Regions from separate parts of the Paenibacillus sp. FSL R10-2199 genome, predicted to be linked through region 2. Evidence: riboswitches for the same ligand, from Rfam matches in the RefSeq annotation. Region 2 holds a riboswitch; each other region holds the start of a gene.
What was found. A riboswitch is a leader RNA that binds a small molecule or an ion and turns the genes downstream of it on or off. The one in region 2 is predicted to bind cyclic di-AMP.
Positions count from the first base shown of each region.

Region 1: another riboswitch for cyclic di-AMP. It lies ahead of NYE33_RS14895 (alpha/beta fold hydrolase); the one in region 2 lies ahead of NYE33_RS03670 (C40 family peptidase).
Region 3: another riboswitch for cyclic di-AMP. It lies ahead of NYE33_RS01260 (hypothetical protein); the one in region 2 lies ahead of NYE33_RS03670 (C40 family peptidase).

Region 1 is NZ_JBBOBO010000001.1:3,439,451-3,447,001, forward strand. Features, by position in the region: gene NYE33_RS14875 (Na+/H+ antiporter subunit D) at 1-1,095, shown strand, start outside; gene NYE33_RS14880 (Na+/H+ antiporter subunit E) at 1,101-1,583, shown strand; gene NYE33_RS14885 (Na(+)/H(+) antiporter subunit F1) at 1,583-1,876, shown strand; partial or broken gene mnhG (monovalent cation/H(+) antiporter subunit G) at 1,866-2,195, shown strand; cyclic di-AMP (ydaO/yuaA leader) riboswitch at 2,169-2,325, shown strand; gene NYE33_RS14895 (alpha/beta fold hydrolase) at 2,333-2,692, shown strand; gene NYE33_RS14900 (MerR family transcriptional regulator) at 2,978-3,379, shown strand; gene NYE33_RS14905 (response regulator) at 3,542-4,549, opposite strand; partial or broken gene NYE33_RS14910 (glycoside hydrolase family 43 protein) at 5,413-6,081, shown strand; gene NYE33_RS14915 (glycoside hydrolase family 43 protein) at 6,355-7,311, shown strand; gene NYE33_RS14920 (alpha-L-rhamnosidase-related protein) at 7,512-7,551, shown strand, end outside.
Region 2 is NZ_JBBOBO010000001.1:852,224-859,774, forward strand. Features, by position in the region: gene NYE33_RS03655 (M1 family metallopeptidase) at 1-889, shown strand, start outside; gene NYE33_RS03660 (hypothetical protein) at 934-1,731, shown strand; cyclic di-AMP (ydaO/yuaA leader) riboswitch at 1,949-2,087, shown strand; gene NYE33_RS03665 (C40 family peptidase) at 2,145-2,573, shown strand; cyclic di-AMP (ydaO/yuaA leader) riboswitch at 2,961-3,104, shown strand; gene NYE33_RS03670 (C40 family peptidase) at 3,110-3,601, shown strand; gene NYE33_RS03675 (GNAT family N-acetyltransferase) at 3,850-4,335, shown strand; gene NYE33_RS03680 (c-type cytochrome) at 4,462-4,818, shown strand; gene NYE33_RS03685 (4a-hydroxytetrahydrobiopterin dehydratase) at 4,925-5,200, opposite strand; gene NYE33_RS03690 (hypothetical protein) at 5,413-5,706, opposite strand; gene motA (flagellar motor stator protein MotA) at 5,912-6,712, shown strand; gene motB (flagellar motor protein MotB) at 6,696-7,514, shown strand.
Region 3 is NZ_JBBOBO010000001.1:294,285-301,835, reverse strand. Features, by position in the region: gene NYE33_RS01285 (ABC transporter substrate-binding protein) at 1-1,101, shown strand, start outside; gene NYE33_RS01280 (hypothetical protein) at 1,220-1,342, shown strand; gene NYE33_RS01275 (class I SAM-dependent methyltransferase) at 1,417-2,046, opposite strand; gene NYE33_RS01270 (hypothetical protein) at 2,178-2,468, shown strand; gene NYE33_RS01265 (hypothetical protein) at 2,571-2,759, shown strand; gene NYE33_RS01260 (hypothetical protein) at 3,106-3,552, opposite strand; cyclic di-AMP (ydaO/yuaA leader) riboswitch at 3,728-3,895, opposite strand; gene NYE33_RS01255 (MerR family transcriptional regulator) at 4,499-4,900, shown strand; gene NYE33_RS01250 (oxidoreductase) at 4,933-5,955, shown strand; gene NYE33_RS01245 (glutaredoxin family protein) at 6,028-6,270, opposite strand; gene ytxJ (bacillithiol system redox-active protein YtxJ) at 6,267-6,593, opposite strand; gene NYE33_RS01235 (SDR family NAD(P)-dependent oxidoreductase) at 6,826-7,548, shown strand.

The sequences.
Region 1 (7,551 bases), 2.6 Mb from region 2:
GATATTTTCAACCTGTTTGTCTTTTTTGAGGTCATGCTGATTTCTTCTTATGCGCTCATCTCACTCGGAGGGACCAAGCTTCAGCTAAGAGAAACATCGAAATATCTGCTCATCAATATCGTATCCTCGACACTGTTTGTAGCAGCGGTAGCTTATCTCTATGCAGCAGTAGGAACACTCAACATGGCACACCTGTCCCAGCGTATCGCTGAAGCGGGACAAGGCGGCGTGCTTAATGTGATTGCTGTTTTGTTCCTGATTGTATTTTCCCTAAAGGCAGGGCTGTTCCTGTTCTTCTGGCTTCCAGGGTCATACAGTGCGCCTCCGGCGGCTGTTAGAGCGTTGTTCGGTGCACTGCTGACCAAAGTGGGACTCTATGCAATCATCCGCACCTTCACGCTGCTGTTTGTTAACGATCCCGGCTTCACCCATGACTGGATTGCCTGGATGGCTGCTGCTACCATGATTCTGGGCAGCCTGGGGGCAGTAGCTTATAAGGATATCCCGAGGATTCTGAATTATAACATCATTATCAGCGTTGGATTTGTAGCCTTTGGACTCGCTGCAGGGACTGCAGATTCACTGAATGGGGCGGTCTTCTATCTGCTGCACGATATGCTGGCCAAGGGACTCATGTTTATTCTGGGCGGGATGATTATATCCGCAGCCGGAACTGACCGGCTAGGCAGTATGGGCGGGATGATTAAAAGGTATCCGTTCATCGGCTGGATGTTCTTTATCCTTGCTCTTGCCCTGACAGGTATTCCGCCGCTGAGCGGGTTTGCCGGCAAGATTCTGATCATCCGCGGAGCTCTGGCTGAGGGAATGCTGACGTTGTCCTTAATTGGACTAGGATCGAGCTTACTGGTGCTGTATTCCCTGATGAAGGTGTTCAGGCTGGCGTTCTGGGGAAATGAACCGGTGAATGAATTGCCTAGAGTGAACTTGAAGGCTGCATCGGCTATTGCCGCCGGACTCCTGCTGCTTGTGATTGCTATGGGGGTCGGTGCCGAGTCCGTCTATGCTTATGTATCGCAGGCAGGCGAGGTTTTGGCGTCACCTGCGCGGTACATTGAAGCCATAATGAAGGAGTAGAGAAGATGGCCCTACAATTCCTCTTAAATCTGTTGATTGCCTTTCTGTGGATGGCGATAAATAACGATGGCTCTGGCTCAAGCTTCATAGCGGGCTACGTCATCGGTATTATATTATTGCTGATTTTGACGAAATCCCTGGCCCGGACCCGGCCATTCTATCTCATACGTATATGGGCTATACTGAAGCTTCTGCTGATCTTTGCCCGTGAACTTACGGTCTCGAATTTCGTGGTCATCGGCCATATCATCCGTCCAAAGCTGGCTATACGTCCCGGTATCTTTGCTTATGAGACTGCCTTGACCTCGGCTTGGGAGGTTACGCTGTTATCGTGCCTGATCTGTCTGACGCCGGGAACCCTGACTCTTGATGTTTCGAAGGATGGCAGGACGCTGTACATTCATGCAATTGATATTAAAGATGCAGAGCTGCTTGTCGCGCAGATTAGAGGCACTTTCGAACAAGCGATTATGGAGGTGACCCGGTAATGATCCAAGTTATGCTAACCGTGGCAATGATCATTCTGGCGCTGGCGATGCTGGCATGCCTGTTCCGTCTCCTGAAAGGGCCAACCCGTTCAGACAGGGTTGCCGCGCTCGATACGATAGGCATTCATGTACTCGCAATGATCACTGTTTTCTGTATGCTGCTGGATACCCAGGATTTTCTTGAAGTTATTCTGGTTATCGGTATTCTGACGTTTATTGGAACAACGGCACTGGCCAGATATATTGAACGGGGAGCCGTTATAGAGGATGGAGGGAACCCGAATGACAGGTGAACTGATTAGCTCCATTCTTGTGGTGATGGGTGCAGTCTTCTGCGGCTTAAGTGCCTTCGGCTTGGTCCGGCTGCCTGATGTGTACCTGCGTTCACATGCGGCTACCAAAAGTGCAACCTTCGGGGTGCTGTGTCTGCTGACAGGAGGCTTCCTGTACTTTTGGTTTAAAGACGGAACGGTTAATATCAAGCTGCTGCTGGCGATTGTTTTTGTATTCATCACTTCACCGGTGGCAGGCCATTTAAATGGCCGGGCAGCCTACCGTTCCGGAGTTCCCTTATGGAAGGGAAGCATACAGGATGATCTGAAGGTCCTGGGGGAAGAAAGTCAGGAAACGTCTGCAAAATAATACTTCCAGGTTATATGGGGTGAATCTCGGGAAAAACGAGTAGGGCTACTTTCAGGCCCGAATCCGGCAGCTAACCCCGCAAGCGTTCATGAGAGGATGCACTGTTTATGCCGCATATTGAAGTGAATGGAACGTCGCTATATTACGAGATGTCGGGCAACGGTCTGCCCATTGTTTTTATTCATGATTATTCGACCTCCCATCATCTGTTTGAGCCGCAAGCGGATTATTTCAGCAAGCGTGCGAAAGTGATCGTATTTGATCTAAGAGGGAACGGGCAATCGGGGAAAATGGATGTGGAGATTAGCCGGATCGTAGACACACAATGTGAAGATTTGAAGCTGTTATTGGACGCTTTATCTGTAGAGAAGGCTGTGATCGTAGCTTGTTCCAGTGGTGCTGTGCTCGCCCAGCTCGACAGACCGCACGAAGGAAATTGCAGCAGAGTATGGTGCGGTCATTTATGACTTTGAATGGATCGGTTGTTCAAGGAACTGAACAGTGAGGGAAGGGTAACCTCAAGCCTCCGGCGAAACCGGCGGGTCCGGCGGGACTGCAATATCCAGTGGATCGGCCCACTTCTTCGTAAACGTGCATTTTCCCATAGCCGGATGTATCTACGGCCAACTGCCTTCGCAGGCAGTTGGCCGTTTTTGATGCGAAAAAACGCAAATAAGTAATTTCACACATTTATTTCGTGGAACACGAATACCATTAAAATATATAAGTCCACTAGAAAGAGGAGAGATGTTATGGTTCGCCATTACACGCAGCTGGAATTGATCACGATATCGAAATTACCTCCGACCACAGTGAAGAGATGGCTAGAGTATTTCTCTTATTTTGTAGCCGCGACCCGTCAGGGAGACCAGGTGCTTTACCCTTATGAAACTTTGAAACTACTGAAGCGGATCAGTGAACTGCGTGCAGAGCGTTACCATCTTAGTACCATTGTTCGTCTGCTGATTGAAGACGGCTTTCCGATGTATGGCAAAGAGGACAAGAAGGAGTTGCAACCTCCTCCGCCAATGGAGAAAATCAGCGCCGAGCCGAAGAAGCCGGACAGACAGCAGCTGCTTGTTGCTTCCCTGGCGGCGCTTGCCGATGAGCTTAACCGGATTGCGGATCATCTTAACCACTTGAAGGTGCAATAAATACATTCCGGCCCGAATTCAATGAGCGGCAGCTTCATGGTTTGAGCTTGTCCATTTTGCTTAGACTCAGCCACTGCCCCCGCGTAACCGAGGTATCGGGAGTAATGCCCAGATGCGCGGACATTAGACGTGATTTATGAGGTGGTGAAATCCGGTTGGAACTTAAGATACCGGATGATTATCAAGAGGAATCATGAACGATACTGTCGTGCCCCTGCCCGGTTCACTCTGGATAAGAAGACCCTGGCCATACCGCTGAACCAAGCGGCGGTTGGTATTCCTTAAGCCGATTCCCCCGGTGTTATGCCGGGTAAGGCTTAGGAGGTTCTCAATCTCGGCAGCCGGAATCCCTTTGCCATTATCTATAATCTGTACACAGGCGCCAGCTTCCGCCTGATATATGCGCACCACCAGTTCGCCGCCCTTCGCCCGGCTCAGCAATCCATGTCTTACTGCATTCTCAACGAGCGGCTGGATGGACAGCGGAGGAAGCTTGAAACGGAGAGCGGGCTGGATCTCCCACACCACAGTTAACCTGTCTCCAAAACGGACTTGCTCAATGAATAAATAGGATTTCACCAGGGAAATTTCATTCTCCAGATCCACCAGCTGATTCGTATTAATGAAATCAACGCTATACCGCAAGTAATCTGCAAATGCACCCGCTACATTACGCATCTGTTCCATATCAAATTCACTCAGGGCCATAATGGAGTTGATGGTGTTGAATAAGAAATGCGGTTTGATCTGGGCCTGCAAGTAGGCTGTTTCCATCCGCAGACTTTGGTCAATCGATTGTTTCAACGAAATCAATGCCTGCACTCTGTACTTCAGCTCTAATCTTTCAACAGGTTTGGTTACATAGTCATTGGCTCCATGTAAGAATTCTGTATATGACTCTTCTGAAATCGAATGGGTAATTAACAAGAGTATCGGCAGCTCCGTAATATCAAAATGTTGTCTGACCTGCTTGGTAAGCTCATGTCCTGACATTTGCGGCATTTTCACATCGGCAATTAACAAATCCCAGGAAGCAGAGCGGATCAGTTCAAGGGCTTCATGGGCACTGGAGACCGCAGTTAATCTGTAATTTTCTTCATAGAGAATATTAGCCAACACTTTCAGGTTCACCGGATCCTCGTCCACAATTAGAATATTGGGTCTTGCCATCTCATAGAGAGGCCCGGACGATCCTGCACGGACCACTTCAGCAGATCCTTTATCTTCGCTAATGTTGCGGCGTTGTTTAACCCTAGAGGCTTCAATAATAATCTCTCCTTGCTCCGTTATACTTAATTGCGTTATGCAGCAAATTAAATAGAATTTGGGATAATCTTTTTTCATCTGCATATACGTGTGAGAGTTTTGAAGAGATAGTTAACCGGGAAAATCAACATATAAATGCTATAAATGGAGAGGGTTGTCATATAAAACCGAAAGTCCTTCCAATAATGTTGCTTGCACATTCCTTTGGCGTAATGGTTGTTAGTGCAGCTACCTCACTCACATTTCCGTTTTTCTTCTGCTCGCTTTTTTCCCAAGGTTAGATGCCTCCCTCGAGCATAGTGTAAACGTCTTAACTGAACAATAAATGAACAAATTTTGTGGGCTTTGATGGCGAAGGCAAGGCTGTAACCAGTCTCGGGCGCAACCGGCTGGTGAAACGAAGCTGTAATTTTGAGTGGATAGGCGCAGTGTTCCTTACTTGAACAAGGATGGAGCCCGACTAGCCCCGGGTGAAGATCAAAGCGGTGATCCCGTAAACGTGAGAGATCCAGCAGGTTGATTTTTATTGCCCAGCTATCATTAGGTGGCAGACATTGCAGCCATGTAAAAGGTAATGAAGCCGCTGAATCCGTTCAGCGGTTTTTTTTCTCAGGTGAATTTCAGCAGAAACAGCATTGACTCTATCTATGTTCCCTAACTATAATATTAATATAATAGTAAATAGATTAATGTTTGTGTTAACTAAATGACACGAAGCCGGACTGGAAGATTTGTTCGGTATAATAATTCCCTAAGGAGGGCTTAGCTTGTCTCAATCTATACCCGCATACACCGGTTATCTCTTAGTTCATTTCATCGGGGAGCAGCCGGATGGCGAACAGGTCTACTTCTCCTACAGTGAGGACGGCCTGCACTTTAAGGATCTGAACGCGGGTCTGCCTGTTCTGCGCTCGGAGCTCGGGGAAAAGGGAGCCAGAGATCCCTTTATCATCCGTTCGCCGAAGGAAAGCAAATTCTATCTGATTGCCACCGATCTGCGCATTGCCAACGGCAAGGGCTGGGGTGCAGCCGTGGAGGCCGGCAGCCGCGATATTATCGTCTGGGAATCTGCAGATCTGGTGAACTGGTCACAGCCGTGGGCAGTTACGGTCGGTGTGGAGGGCGCCGGATGTGTATGGGCTCCTGAGGCGATTTACGATGAGGCTGCGGATGAATTCCTGGTATTCTGGGCTTCGGCTACTCAGGAGCCGCATGAGAGTGAACGGAAGCATAAAATATACAGCGCGCGCACGAAGAATTTCCGGGAATTTACGGCAGCAGAGAAGTACATTGAGCGCGACAATCATATCATTGATACGACAATTATCGCTGCTGGCGGGAGGTACTACCGTTTCTCGAAGGATGAGACAACTAAGAATATCCGGGTGGAGCAAGGTGCGTCGCTGGATAAAGACGCCTTCAGCTTTGTGGATGCGCCGGTTCTGGAGGCCATTATGGGCGTGGAAGGCCCGGAGATTTATAAGCTGAACGGCCGCGGGGAATGGTGCCTGATTGTGGACCGTTATGCGGAAGGGAAGGGATATCTTCCCTTGTTAACGTCTGACCTTAGCAGCGGCGATTTCCGCGTGCTTGCAGACAGGGAGTTCGACCTTGGTGTAAACACCAAACGCCACGGCGGAGTCCTTCCGGTTACTGCCGGGGAACGCAGCCTGCTGCTGGCGGCCTTCGGGGACGGACATAGCTACATAATGAATGAAACAATCACCAACCCGGTTGTCCTACAGCGGGCAGACCCCTGCATTTACCGGCATAGTGACGGCTATTATTACTTCACCGCTTCGGTTCCCGAATATGACCGGATTGAGCTGCGGAGAGCCCGGACGATCGGCGGACTTACAGCCAGCGAGCCTGTCGTCATCTGGACGAAGCATACCACCGGTATTATGAGCGGTTATGTATGGGCGCCGGAAATTCATTACATCAGCGGGAAGTGGTACATCTATTTCTCCGCCGGCAGTGATGATGCACCTTTTGCACAGCGTCTGTATGTACTGGAGAATGCTTCTGACAATCCGCTGGAAGGAAGCTGGGAGGAGAAGGGGAGAATCTATACCGCATGGGATACGTTCTCGCTGGATGCCACTACCTTTGCGCATGCGGGATCGCAGTATCTGGTGTGGGCGCAGGAGGACCCTTCGGTTCAGGGGAACTCCAGCCTGTTTATCTCGAAGATGGCTAATCCATGGACGCTGGAAGGTGAGCAGATCCTGCTGACCCGGCCGGACTATGAGTGGGAGACGATTGGATACCGTGTAAATGAAGGGCCTGCTGTTATGAAAAAGAACGGAAGAGTTCTCCTGACCTATTCGGCCAGCGCGACCGATCACCATTACTGCATGGGCCTGCTTACCGCACCGGATGACAGCAATCTGCTGGACCCCGGCTCGTGGACGAAATCCCCGGTCCCCGTCTTTACGACCAGCGAAGAGAACGGCCAGTACGGTCCGGGACATAACAGCTTTACGGTAACGGCAGATGGAACGCAGGACCTGCTTGTCTATCACGCCAGAAATTATAAGGAAATAGAGGGAGATCCCTTGAATGACCCTAACCGTCATACCCGTGTCCAGCCTGTGGCATGGGGAGAAGACGGACTGCCGGTATTCGGATTGCCGGTGCCGGATGGCCATGAGCTAACTTTATAGAATGAGGAAGGGGTACCCGGCATGCGCCAAGCAGCCGGGTGCCCCTTCTTGCTGAGCAATGGATTATCCAAATAGTGTTCCCTAATAGGGAAGCAAACTGTAATAAGAGCAAAATTTGCTGTATTCACTGCATGTTCAAACGGACTGGAATACGGTTTACTAGAGGAGGAAACAAGCTAACCCGAGGGAGGAACTACAGTATGACACAAGCTATGCAGCGTCAGGAAGTCGTATCCATAC
Region 2 (7,551 bases):
TGGGGCCGGGGGGATGGAATATCCGACGCTGATCACTGCCTTCGGTGCTGCCGAGGCATCGCCCGGCACTTCGCTTGAACGGACCGTGATCCATGAGATCGGTCACCAGTATTTCTATGGCATGGTCGCCAGCAATGAATTCGAGGAGGCGTGGCTGGACGAGAGCTTCACCTCATATGCCGAAGACCGGCTGATGGAGCAGGAATATGGCGTTGCCTCAAGCCTCCCGCTGCAGTCCAGTCTGGTCTCCTCCTCGCAGCCGCTCAATCTGGAGACGTGGAAATACACCGGAGATGATGCCTACACACGCAATGTCTATATCCGGGGCAAGCTGGTGCTCCGTGACATCGAACGGTTAGCAGGAGCCAAGAACATGGATGCCATTCTCGCTGCTTATGCCCGTAAATACCGCTTCAAGCATCCCTCAACCGCTGACTTCCAGAAGATTGTGGAGAAAGTAACCAAGCAATCCTGGCAGACTTATTTTGACCAGTATGTCTACAGCGGCGGAGCCCCTGATTTTGCAGTAGACGACATCAGGCTCACGGCTAAACGGGACGGCGGCAACGGAGCGGGGATTCAATATGATGCTGTAGTTGAGGTAAGCAACAAGGGCAGCCATTATGGGGATGTTCCTGTAAAATTTATTTTCTCGGACGGGTACTCGGTTCAGCAATACTGGAACGGCGAAGGGAAGACAACATCGTTTGAATTATCGTATAAAGCACCTCTGGTCTCCGCCGAGATTGATCCGGGACATTCCATACTGCTGGAGAGCAAGCATCTCAATAATTTCAGAATGGCGGAGCTTGAGCACAATACTCTTTCCCGCTGGACGCTCAGTGCGACGACACTGCTTGAAACCCTGCTCGGAACTCTTGTCTGGTGAGGTGAAGGATTGTGAAAATTTCGATAACCCGCGGTTGGCACAGCATGAAAGAGCAATTTTATATCCTGATTCTGCTATTTATCTACCGGCTGTTCTGGGGCTACTTCATGTACAAATTCATTAAAAGCGCCGTCGTTCCGGTACTGCTGCGCTATCCGGATGCGAATGCCGGCGGCAGTAGCATAGGCAGGCTGCTGTATTATATTGAAGGGCAGGCTGCGCTGCACACGGACCCGGACGTCCGGCAATGGCTATGGCTGCTCCTGGCACTGACTCTGTTGCGGCTGCTGCTCTCCCCCTTTATCCGGGCGGGCCTGCTGCACGAGCTTCACCAGGAACGTGCCGGGGAGCGCGGACTGTTCTTTTTTCCCGGGATGAAGCGTTATGGTCTGCCTGTACTGCTGTTCAGTCTCGTTGAATGGGCGCTGGCCCTTCTGCCGCTCTATTGGCTGCTGCCGAAGATGTACCGTCTGCTTCTGAACGGCATTCTCGATTATCCGCTGCTGCTGACGCTCGTGCCTTATGTGCTGGGCTGGCTCGTCTACCTCTTCCTTATCCGCAAGCTGCTGCTGTATATGCAGTTCGGTTATACCGCCGGCACGGGCATGTTCACTTCGCTGCTGGTCTGTCTGAAGGTGCTTCTCCACTCCATCGGGATATCCGTCATTATAGGCGCAGGAAGTCTGCTGACGCTGATCCTCTGCAGCGCTGCAGCGCTCTTCTGCCCCGGCCTCCCGGCCCTGCTCCTGCGCCAGGCAGCTCCACTGCCGTCCACCCTATTCAAAATGTGGGGCATAGCCGCGCAGTATCATCTCTGGTCCAGTAAATCATTCCCACAATAATCGGCCGCCAAAACGGCATACTAAAAGAGTCATCGCCCCTCTGGTGAGGTGCATGACTCTTTTTTGTTTACAGCTGCGACAAGTTGATTTGCAAAACTGTAAATCCTCTGGTACAATGATGCCTGTACTACTAGTAACAAATTTGTAATCTTTCAAATGGAATTAAGCAGCTATGTAACCGAAGCCTTTAACCTTATGTCGATATGTCACTATTCTGGTGCACAAAACGCCGAATTCCCTGCACCGGGGAGTGGGGGAACCATATTTTGGGTGAATTGATCTCGCTTTAGAGGGGTCATAGGGGAACCTTCTACCGAATCCTTAAGCTAACCTCGCAGGCCTTGGAAGGAGTACATCTTTTGAGAAGTCAGAATTTTAAGAAGAAATGCACCGCAGCAGCGCTGGGTCTTGTGATGGTATTCACACTTGGAGCGGGCAGCGCTTTCGCAGATTCCAAAATGGATACTGTGATCTCAAAAACCATTGGAACGTCATATAAAACCGGGGGCACCAGCACCAGCGGCTTTGATTGTTCCGGATTCACCAAATATGTATTCAAGAGTATCGGCCTTACCCTGCCGCGCACCTCTAAGGCACAGTTCAGCGTTGGAACAGCCGTATCCAAGAGTAATTTGCGTTCCGGTGATTTGGTATTCTTCAATACCCTGGGCAACGGAGTTTCCCATGTCGGTATTTATGTCGGCAATGGAAAATTCGCACAATCCTCCTCTTCGCGTGGTGTAACCATCAGTTCGCTGAGTCAGGCATACTGGGCCAACCGCTACGTTGGCGCTAAAAGAGTGATGAGCACAACAGCCTACCAAGCTGTCGCTTACGATTGAACCCTTGAACATTTCCTCGAATATTCGTACCTCTAACAACTAAATGTAACTTATACGAGCCCGGTTTTGATTATTGCCGTAATCATTCCCGGGTTTTTCCTTTTCCTTATTCTACCTTTTACACTCATCTGCAGGCCCTGAAACACCTTTTTATCCCAAATCCAAAGAAAAATTCATCAATAGCTCACCTGCTGCGTAAATATGAGTCTTTCTATGCAGCTATAACTCTAAAAAACGCAAAAAAAATGCATTAATATGTTATAAGTGATTGCCAAGCGCCCTAGTCTTTGCTACAATTATCGCAGTGAGCTTTTAGTAACATTTTTGTAATTATTGAATCGCTTTTAACAAAGGTTTTGTCATGTATTGAATAACAGCTAATCCTAATCAACAGTCGTGCCGAGTTCCCTAAAGATTTAGGGAAACGGGGGAACCAACTTTGGGTGAATTGACCTCCTATTCTAAGAGGGGTCATAGGGGACCTTCAACCGAACCCTTAAGCTAACCTCGTAGGCATTTGGAAGGGGTATTTACTTTTGAAGAAGAAGCTAGCAGCCGCAGTACTAAGCTTTTCCATCATCTTCACCATTGGAGCAGGAAGCGCTTTCGCGGATTCCAAAATGGATAAAGTTATCGACAAAGCCATCGGGACCAAATACGTATCCGGCGGTGTATCCACGAACGGTTTTGATTGCTCCGGATTTACAATGTATGTTTTTGATAAGATCGGAATTAACCTGCCCCACCAATCCGGCTCCCAATATGAGATGGGCACTGCTGTATCCCGCGATGAAATGAGACCGGGCGATCTTGTATTTTTCAATACAAGCGGCAAAGGCATTTCTCATGTCGGTATTTATGTTGGTGACGGTGAGTTCGCACATGCTTCTTCCTCGCGTGGTGTAACCATCAGTTCGCTGAGTGACAGCTACTACGTCAACCGCTACGTTGGCGCCAAACGGATTATGAGTACAGATGCTTACAAGACTGTGGCTGCGGATTCCGAAGAGAATGACGATGTGCAATAATTTGTCCTAAATATAAGCGCTTTTCCAGGATTTTTGCCGAAATCTTGGAGGAGGGCTTATTTTTTTGTCTATAAAATTACTTACCCCGCTCTATATTTGTAAAACACCAATTTCGCTCTTTCATAAAATATTTATTGGCGTTTGTCAAGTTCCGGTCTTTCTGCAAGGTTTTTGCGTCGAATCCGGCTCGTTTTGTATATAATATTTATAGAATGAAGTAATGTTCCATTGAAAGGAGGCCTCCGCTTATGATAAGTTCCCCGGTAACTTTTTATGTTGTTCCTATGGAGTCGCGGCATGCTGCTGAGATCTGTGAGTGGAACTACAGGCCCCCGTATAATATTTACGGCTGGATGCCCTGGGAGCAGATGCAGGCGCTCGGTGTTGAATTCGGTGATCCGCAGCTGCGCAGCGAGCAATACGTTTCCGTTGTGAATGGACAGGGAATCCTGTGCGGCTTCGCCCAGCTGTTCCCTATGGAGGGTGTAGTCCGGCTTGGAATCGGCATGCGGCCCGATCTGTGCGGTCATGGCATGGGACATCTGTTCATGAAGGCCATCGTTCAGGCGGCTTTGCAGCGTTATCCGGAACGGGAGATCGATTTGGAGGTACTGACCTGGAATCAGCGGGCCATCCGTGCTTACCAGAAATGCGGATTTACCATAACGGATACTTATGAACGCAGAACCCCAACTGGCGATAAGCCATTTTATTGTATGGTCTATGAGAAATAGCATTCCACTTCTGTATGTTTGCAATTTTCCCAGGAGTTTCGTTCATTTTTTTGACACAAATACTATGATAACGCTTCACCATCCGGTATAATGAAGGAAGCAGCTTACATGGAGGGACGGATGCAGATGCAGAAATGGATCATGAGCGGTTTGTTTTTTGCCGCCTGTGCCTTTGCCGTGGTCTTAATGTTTACCCTGCCCGGCAAAGCCGAGGTGGCTGAAGAGAACAAACCTACAATGCCTGAGGTTGTGCTGGACGCAACCAGCGCGGAGGCCCTGGTGAAAGCCAACTGCATCACCTGCCACGGGGATCAGCTTCAGGGCGGTGTAGGGCCGAACCTGCAGCAGGAGGGCGCACAGCATGACGCGGCGCAGATTTACAGCATTGTGACCAAAGGCCGCGGGCAGATGCCTTCCTTCAAAGACAAACTAGCCCCTGAGGAAATTGCGAATGTCGCGTTATGGCTGGCCGAGAAGAAATAATAACATGCCCAAAGCAAAATGCCCGCTGCAAAGGATACCCTGGTATCCCTGCACGGGCATTTTTATGGATCAGGCGGTACTGTCATTTCCATAAGGATCCTGTCCTCTAACGGTTTTTCTCAAAAGCCTCGTTAATTTCATTAGCCTGGCGTATATCCAGCTTCTCCACATCTGCAGGCAGACGCAGGATAACGGTCTTGTAGTCAATGGTGATATGCGGGTGATGGTCGAACGCTTCCGAAATCGCAGCAACCTCATCCACAAAAGCAATTCCCTTCATATATTCATTGAACATATATTTGCGCACCATAATATCCTCTTCCAGTTTCCAGCCTTCCAGCTTGCCGATCTGCTCCCGCAGTTCTTCCTCTGTAAATGGCAATTTGTTTCCTCCCTTGCTTAATTAGCTATATCACAGCAGTCCTGTCTTTCAAATAAAACATCCCTCAGCTTCTTAAAGTCCAAGGGATGTGCCGGGCCAAAGATTTTTTTCGATTTAATGTATTCTTAAATCCCGGCGAATAGTACTTCTCATCCCAATTTTAACATGGGCTGATGCCTGGGACAAATTCCGGCTCCGCAGCTGCTTCCGGTCTACACCAGAACGACCGATGCCAAATCCTCGTCGCCGAGCAGAATATTGATGCGGTGCGTTTCTTTATCGTACATTACAACCCCGCTTCCGACCTGAATCACCGGCTCATTGCCCAGTGCGTAGAACAGATCCTCCGCAAGCGCCTCCCAGACCTCCAGCTTCGACTCCTCCGGCAGGTTCTCCCACTCCTCAGGCTCCATTTCGAAAAAAATATACCCGTCGGAAATCCGTCCGACTGCGCCTGTCAGTTCAACCAGAATTTCACTGTAATCTCTGCCATGCTTAACTCCCACGTCAATCACTCCGTTTTCTTCGCTGATGAATAATAACTTACCTTATCCATTATAGCCGAAAAAATCACTTCACAAAAAAGGGAATGCTGTCGATAAATAAGAATATACGTGATTTGGTTACGTGCAGAGTGTCCTCCCGCGGTTCAAGGATGATAAACGCGGTATAGTCGGATCACTTCTTAATTCTCATGGACGAGGTGCATAAATGGAAATTTCAACAATACTAGGACTGGTTTTTGGTCTGATCGCAGTAGTCTGGGGGATGGTACTCAAGCATGCTCCGCTTGAAAGCTTAAACAATCCCGCCGCCTATGTAATTATCTTTCTTGGTACGGCCGCCTCAATCTTCATGGCCTTTCCCATGTCGGAAGTCAAGAATTTCCCTAAGCTGCTGAAGATCCTATTTGTGAAGAAAAAGATGGTCGGCAAGCCCGAACTGATTACAATGTTCATGGAATGGGCATCCATCACCCGCCGTGAAGGACTGCTTGCATTGGAATCGAATGTCGATGAAATCGAAGATAATTTCCTTAGAAACGGTATGCGGATGATTATCGACGGCAATGACCAGGAATTTGTCCGCGATGTATTAATGGAAGATATTCACGCTACAGAAGATAGACATAAAGCCGGCGCCTTAATCTTCTCCCAGGCCGGGATGTACGCACCTACACTGGGGGTACTCGGGGCTGTTATCGGGCTGATTGCCGCCTTGGGGGATATGAGCAATATGGATGTCCTGGCCCACGCGATTGCCGGAGCCTTCATCGCTACTCTGCTGGGGATATTCACCGGTTATGTAATGTGGCACCCTATGGCCAACAAGTTAAAACGAATTTCCAAACGCGAGATTGAAGTCCGCCTGATGATGGTAGAAGGTCTGTTGTCTATCCAGTCGGGGGTCTCCACCATTGCTATCAATCAGAAGCTTTCCGTCTTCCTTACTCCGTCCGAACGGGCCAAGCTGAGTGAGAAGGAGGGCGCCTCGAATGAGCAAAAAGACTAGGCATGAGGAGCACGAAGAGCATGCCGATGAATCCTGGCTACTGCCCTATTCCGATCTGATGACCCTGCTGGTTGCTCTATTCCTGGTTATGTATGCCATGAGTGCTACGGACGCCCAGAAGTTTGAGCAAATGGCCCAGGCGTTCAATTCAGCGCTCAGCGGCGGTGGCGGCGTACTGGAATTCCGCTCGGATTCACCTACGAGTACTCAACTTGACCAAGGCAATAAGGATAAAATGAATAGTGTTATAGATAAAAATACAGGCACCGCCGAGATCTCCAAACTTCGTGCCAAAGAACAGGAGGATCTGGAGAAGCTTAAGGAGCAATTCGATCAGTACATCAAGAATAACGGAATGACTGATCTGCTCAGTACGAAGCTGAATCAGTCCCAGTTAATGATTACGATCAGCGACAACGCCTTATTTGCTTCGGGACAGGCTATGGTCAAGGATGACTCCCGTCAGCTGGCCAAGTCAATCTCGACGATGCTGCAGCAGTTTCCCGATTATGATATATTAGTGCAGGGACATACGGATAATATTCCTATCTCCAATAGCAGCTACTCCTCCAACTGGGATCTTAGCGTGGCCCGTGCCCTTCAATTCATGAAAATCCTGCTGCTTAACCCCAATCTGGACCCGGTCAAGTTCAGCCCGATCGGATACGGGGAATATCATCCCATCGCTGAGAATACGACTGCCGCCGGACGCGCCAAGAACCGTCGTGTAGAAGTCTCCGTTCTCCGCAAATACAAAGATGCAACAACAGAAACTACTGATGTTGCCGCTCCCGGTAAATAATGCGAATATATTATAGCTTATTAAGTAATAAGAGCTG
Region 3 (7,551 bases), 560 kb from region 2:
TACAATTCGGCGATCCAAAAGTATTCACCGGATCTTGTAATGCTGCCCCCCTATGATTACCAGCAAATGTCTAAAGATAAAAAGCTGGCAGATTTAGAACCGTTAATTGAACGGGATCAGTATGACATGACAACAGTGTACCCTGGCTTGCTTGCTGAATTGAAGGAACAAGGCGGCGGCAAACTTTATGGGTTAAGCCTAAAGGTGGAGTCGTATGCTCTTCTGTATAATGCGGATTTATTTAAAAAGCACCATGTTAAAGCACCAAGTGACGGAATGACGTGGGAAGAAATATTGAAGCTTGCTGGTGAATTCCCTACTACAGGAGATAAGAACACCCGAATTTGGGGTCTAAGCTCCTTTGGGTCCAGCAATTTGGTAATGGATATTGCCAGAACAGAAGGATTAACGTATATTGATCCAAATACTCTTAAGGCTACTGCGAATACAGCGTCGTGGAAAAATGCCTATCGCCTGTCTGTCGAGGCTACGAAGTCGGGGGTACTTGACGAAAGAATCACTCTGTCGGGCAAAAGTTACCTGGAAAGCAGCCCGTTCATTATGGGACGATCCGCTATGATAGTAGCCTCTATCAGTCAGCTGCAGTCCTTGCAAGCAGCAAATAGCAATGTAAAAAATTATAAACCGTTTACGCTTGGTATGGCTGCCGGCCCTGCGGATTCTAAGGACCGGAAGTCAACAGGATATGTGTTTGGTTCTGAGATTTTGGCTATTCCAGCAGGTGCATCGAATCTGGATGCCGCTTGGGAGTTCATTAAATATTTCAATGGGGATGACCACGCTAACGAATACTACAAACCTAACAACTCTAATAATAGTATAGGTGCACCTCTGTCCCGCATGGTTAAAGAGTATTCTGGTTACAAGCTGGATGCATTCTATAAATTAAAACCTAACTTCAATTCATCTATTACAAGTTATGCGCTCATGAACAAGTCACCAGATTTGGAATTGGATTTTTGGTCAATACTATCTGAAGAACTGACACAGGTAGTAAACGGGAAGAAAACATTAGACAAAGCTACTGCTGCAATTCAAACACAAACACAAGCTGCTGCTGATAAAGTGGCAAAAGCATAGATGAAAAGGTAATTAACACAATGTGTTTCTGAAATCAGGATCATTTAATCATCAACTTACCAGATTGGAACACACATTATTACAATTCCCTTCTTTTCTTTCACTAAAGGCGGGCCGAATGTTAGTTTCTAACGGAAGCAACCTGATAGATTTCACGCAAGGGATGCTAACGGGTATAGGCATTGTGAGTATGGTGGTGACCATCATAGCCTTTGGCAGATATCAGAAGCGCAGCCAGTAAACATAGATCAAAGCCCATTCGCCGGGGGAGGCGGGTGGGCTTTTTTTACTTATGCAGACAGTGCGCTTGGAGCGCTATCCTTCCTTTTTACATTTTACAATTAAGAAGTTTATGGAAGGTTTGTTTTTCATATTCTTACCGGGCTCATCTATTTCTGATATCTCGACCAGGCCATAGTTGGCAAAGTCTTGTTGAATGGAGTCAGCATCATAAAAAAACATTTTCACTCGGTCCATGATTTCGAAATAGTCTGTATCCAGTTGGACGCCCTTACCGTACATTGGTGCTTTTTTGGATACCGTTGTAAAGACCATATATCCTCCCGGCTTCAGCTGATTATAACAATCCTGAATGAACTTCTCCCGCTCACGCTGATCCAATAAGTGAATCAGTGCATAGCAGAAAATACCGTCATAGAGTTTGTTGTCAAATGGCATATCGGTTACCGAGCCGTGGTAAACATTCATATCCAGCCCGCGCTGCCTCGCCAGATCAATCGCTGTTTGCGAAATTTCAATACCAGTAACATCTATACCATTGTCCATAAAAACCTTTGCATTTCTGCCATATCCAATGCCGGGAATCAGGATGTCTTTAACATTCTTTTCAAGGAAAAAATCCTTGGTTAAGATTGCCGAGTCAGAAGGTTCAAATCCCCACATCGTTTGTTTTTCTATGAAGCTTGCTTCCCAGAACTCCGTCATAGCCCGATCTCCTTTAATTACACTAAATAGTTATTACGGACATATTATATCTACGATAGAACCAATTTGCAATGTTATTGTTAACCTTCGTATTTTAGCTAAGTGATGATCCGGAGTTGAACAGTGTGGTAGTGAGCTATCTGGATGATTTCATTGCGAAAGTGCACATGTGGTGTTCCGGAGATACCTCAGAAAGTAAGACGATAGATGAAAGGAAGGCTCTGTATGCTGAAATCAGCAAGGAGACGGCAAATATAACAGATTACGAAATTAATGAAATGAATAAAATAAACGCTGATGAATACGAAGTGGTAGTGGACAGGTCCTGGGATAACGGGAGTGATAATACTGCTGTCTATTCAATGATTAAAATGATGGGATATGGAAGGTGGATGACCTGTAGTGATGAAACGGGCTTATAAATAATGCTGTTCTATAGAGTGATCACAAACCACCCTAAACTGGTTAAACCCCCGCAGATAGTGTACCTTAGTAATATTAGTAATTAGGAGTGGTGATTTTTTGTGAAAAAAAGTAGACAAACCCCCGTGCTGGTCGTGGTCTCCATCCTGCTGATCATTATCAGCAGCCTGATCCCGTCGGACAAATCAACCTGGCTGGGAGCACTGCAGACCATCTTGCTGGGCGTCGGGCTGCTCGGATGCTGCATGGCTTTTTGGCGGTTCGCCAAGGGCGGCAAGGGCAAGCGCTGATTTCTGGCACTGGAACAGATAGCATAGCATTAGCAAATGGAGAGCCGTGGCGGATGCTGCGGCTTTTATTAATATGTACGACGTCAGCGGATTTACTCTATGCAGCGCTTGCTACGCGGACTGAGAGGACCTTATTTTGTGAAAAAGCCTGCTTTTTTGCCCGTTGCGGACTCAGGCGCGCTTATATTGTTCGATGGAGCTCAAAATGAGGCGAAACTGGTTAGTTAAGGTCCTCTGAGTCCGCATGGATCGCTGATTCGACTGATTGGGCGAAATAACGGATCTACAGTCCGCATGGATCGCAGCAGCATGCTTGAGTCTATTGTTGCAGGCCCCACCCAGCTCCCTATCCCGCCGACGGACGCGGGACAGCTGGCCGCGCAGCAGCCATCTGTTCGCGAATCCCTCTGAGCTGCGCTTTCAGCTCAGGAACGCTTCGCTGCAGGATGAGGCTGATCTCGGGCAGCGGCAGCTGGATGCCGTACCATAAGGCGCTGGCGATCTGATCCTCCCAGGTGAGCAGGGCAGAAGAGCAGCGGCCGCGGTCTTGAGCAACCAGCGAGCATTGCCGGATGCATTCCCTGTAGGAGGCAAGGGAGTAAGCATCTGCTTGGATGCTGCCCTTGAGCCAAGGCTCATAGAGTGCCGCGAATGTAGCAATTGCGGCTTGATCGGCGCGGGCGCCCTTCTCCAGCAGGAGACAGCTTAGCGCATAGATGGTTCCGCTATATTGCTCAATATAGCTGGTGAATCCGGCAGCGGGAACTGCATTGGACGATAATGGGTCTGGCATGTGGACACGTTCCTTCCTGAATGTGGGCGATTTATAGTTTGGATATGTAGTTGATAGGTTTGCCGAAATGCTGATCCGCCGGAATAAGTGCGCAAAAAACCGCAGACAGAGGAGGACCTCTGCTGCGGTTTTGTTACAGGCGTAAGAAGCCTGGGGCAAAATCGTGGCGGATCAAGATCTCTCTCTTTACGCTTACGGGGTTAGCTGTCGGATTCGGACGGTGAGAGTCGCCCTACCTTTTGAGACTGCGTAATTGAAGTCTCCTTCGGATTCACCCCAAGTAGGCCTGCGGCCTGATGGTTCCCCCGTTTTCCGCTTGGCGGAAATTCAGCGTGCATTCACATTATCGCTGGTAACTTTCAACACGAATCATACCCTTTCAGGATTGTATTTGTAAAAATGGAAAAGAGTGCTTCTGCGCCGGATTTGCAATAAATTGCTGCTTCGCGAGGAATATTGGAGACTAAAACCATATATGTGGCCGATTATCATCCGTTTATCTCGCTCAATCGCCGTTTTTTATTTTTGGGAGGCAGCGGTGAGGGAACTCCGGAAATATTAATGCGTTAGACCGGAAACGCCGTCGATATTGATTTTTTGTGAAATGGCGTATTAGTGAGTAATCGGGAGATAATGAGAGATTGAAGATGAAGTAAGCGTTACCCGTCTGGCAAATAGATTCGTGAATGTGTTATTAGAGTAATTATGGCGGTTTACAATTTGTACCTGAATTAGAGCCTGATTCTACGAAAAGTGTACCTTTCTAGCCGCACAAACCATACATCCGGGAGGGCCTAATTCCCGCTTCCCGAATGCTTGACTTGGACCCTACTCCAGGGATTATCATTTGATTCTGTAAGGGCAGACGGTCAGTAAATTACCAAGACTGAAAGCCAAACTAAGAAGCTGGATTAAGAAGCTAGATTAAGAAGGAGGCCAGCAGCCAATGGAGCCTGTTTTTACGATCGCCGAGGTAGCAGAGCGGACAGGACTCAGCCAGGATACCATCCGCTATTATGAGAAAATCAAGCTCCTGCCCCCGGCAAGCCGCAAGGAGAACGGCCAGCGGGCATACAGCAGGCGTGAGCTGGACCGGGTGCATTTCGTCGCTATTCTCAAAAGAACCCATATGCCACTGCGCACCATTCAAGAATATATCAGGGCTTCAGCGGAAGAGGACTACGAGGAATGCTACAGTGTGCTGGACGGGCATAAAACGTTGATTGAAGAGCAGCTCACGGAACTTACGGCGGCACTGGAGCTTATGAAATACAAGCTGAAGAACTTCCGGGAGCTTAAGGACGGCAGGTTCATCGCGGAAATGGAACAGAGGAGGAACGAAGTGTGAAAATTGGGATGAATACGGAGCTGAAAAGCGGGATGAGTAAAGAGTCGAACAATGAGACAAACAATGAGGCGAGTAATACGAAGTTTATGCAGCGACCGATTCCTTCCGGATGGGGTCCGGACACTACGGCGGAGCAAGTAATCCAAGGCCATAATCTGAGCGGTAAAATAGCGGTCGTGACCGGCGGCTACTCCGGCCTGGGCCTGGAGACCACACGTGTCCTGGCTGCCGCGGGGGCCACTGTGATAGTTCCCGTTCGGACACCGGAGAAGGCCCGGCTTGCCCTTGCCGGGATTCCCGGTGTCGAGCTGGAGGCGCTGGATTTGCTGGACCCGGCATCTGTGGATGCCTTCGCGCAGCGGTTCCTGGACTCCGGCCGGCCGCTGCATATGCTGATTCACAGCGCAGGCATTATGGCCTCGCCGCTGGCCCGCGACAGCCGCGGGTACGAAGCGCAGTTCGCGACCAACCATCTGGGGCATTTCCAGCTGGCGGCCCGGCTCTGGCCGGCGCTGGTGCAGGGCGGAGGCGCGCGGGTAGTCTCCGTATCTTCACGCGGCCATCGCATTGCCGGTGTTGATTTCGCAGACGTGAATTTTGAGCGTAGAGCCTATGAGAAATGGACAGCCTACGGCCAGTCGAAGACCGCCAATGTGCTGTTCGCCCTTGAACTGGACAAACGCGGGCAAGCACATGGTGTCCGGGCATTCTCCGTGCATCCCGGCAGCATCCTGACCGATCTGGCCCGGCATCTGTCGGATGACGAGCTGCGCGGCATGGGGGCGCTGGATGAAGCGGGCAACCGCATTCCGGCCGGGCGTACAAGTCATATGAAGACGGTCCAGCAGGGAGCCGCGACCAGTGTCTGGTGCGCGGTGAGTCCGCTGCTCGACGGCAAGGGCGGCGTGTATTGCGAGGATGCTGACATCGCTCCTGTAGCGGAGTCCGGGGATTCGCACCAGCCTGGGGTGCAGGACTGGGCGATTGATCCGGGCAACGCTCTGACGCTGTGGGAGCTGAGTGAAGCTATGACGGGGGTTACATTCCCGACCTGACAGATCTGAACGACAAAAATGGTGCCGGCCCTGTAAAGAGGGCGGCACCATTTTGCATAACTGACTGAATCCTTACTGTACCGCTGCCTCAATAAGCTCCTGAAGCTCAGGAAGATTGAAGCCCTTGACAGCCCGGTCTCCGGATACGGTGACTGGAACACCCATGAAGCCCAGCTTCTCGACTTCTTCCTGATAGACGGTACTGGTCATCACATCTCTGACTTCGAAGGGAATGCCCTTGCTCTCAAGCAGCTGCTTCACCTGATTGCAGTCGCTGCAGCCGGATGTGGAATAGATGATTACGTTCTGGCTCATTGCTCCACAGCTTCCTTGATGGCGCCACGGGTGATTTTCCAGTGGGAAGTGTTCCAGCGGACCTCACCATCCTCCAGCAGGAAAATCTGCGGCGATTCATGCTTAATCCCGAAATCCTCGGCAATCTGATTGGAGACCGGACGGTCTTCGATAACATGTACAATGGCGGCAGGCGTGTCGGAATTCTGTGTATAGGCCTGGAACTCCTCATTTGCTTTGGCACTGATCGGGCAGGTGGTGCTGTGCTTGAAGAGCAATTTTTTGCCGGGTTGCCCTACGTATTGTTGCAGTTCATCCAGTGTATGGATTTGTTGAATAGACATCAGAGGATCACCTTCCTGGAATAGAATTTAGAAAGCATCTTGTCAACAATTGTGTTGTTAACAACTATTATTCTTGATTGTAACATAGTTCAAAATTAAAGCAAAAGAATGTTCAGCAGGCTTATCCCCCTCCCTTACGGGATGTTGATTAAGCCCTATTGCCATGCTAATGTGAGAGTGATGCAGCAACGCTCTGCGCATAAATAAGCAGGTATGAGGGGGTGTGCAATTCATGAAAAGGGTCGCTTTTGTAACCGGTGCCGACCGCGGGCTCGGGTTTTATCTGGTACGCTTTCTTCTTGAGAATAAATACACAGTGTTTGCCGGCCGGTATTTACCGGAAGTGGAGGCACTGGAGGCTTTGAAAGCGCAATACCAGGACACTCTGATGCTGGTCCCTCTTGATATCGGCAGCGCAGAGAGCGTGAAAGAGGCAGCGCGGAGTATTGCCGGCAGTACAGGACACATCGATATTATTATCAACAATGCCGGTATTATCCACCAGGCGGACAATGCTACAATGCTCGTGGATATGGATGATGAGGCTATGGCGCAGCTCTATAATGTGAATACGCTCGGCGCACTCCGGGTGAGCAACGCGTTGATGGGATTGCTTCTGCAGGGCAAGCAGCGGCTAATTATTAACATCTCCTCAGAGGCAGGCAGTATCAGCCGGAACAAAAGAATTAATATGTACGGCTACTGCATGTCGAAGGCGGCGCTGAATATGCAGTCCTCGCTGATGCACAATCATCTGCGTAAGCTGGGCGGACAGGTGATGGTCTTTCATCCCGGCTGGCTGCAGTCTTATATGAGCGGAGAGAAGAATATGGAAGCACCGATTCCCCCGGAGGAATCAGCGTATAAGATCATGAATATCGTACAGGATCATAAGAAATATCTGGGCGAGGAACCGGTGTACATCGATCTGGACGGCAATCTCTGGCCCTGGTAACAG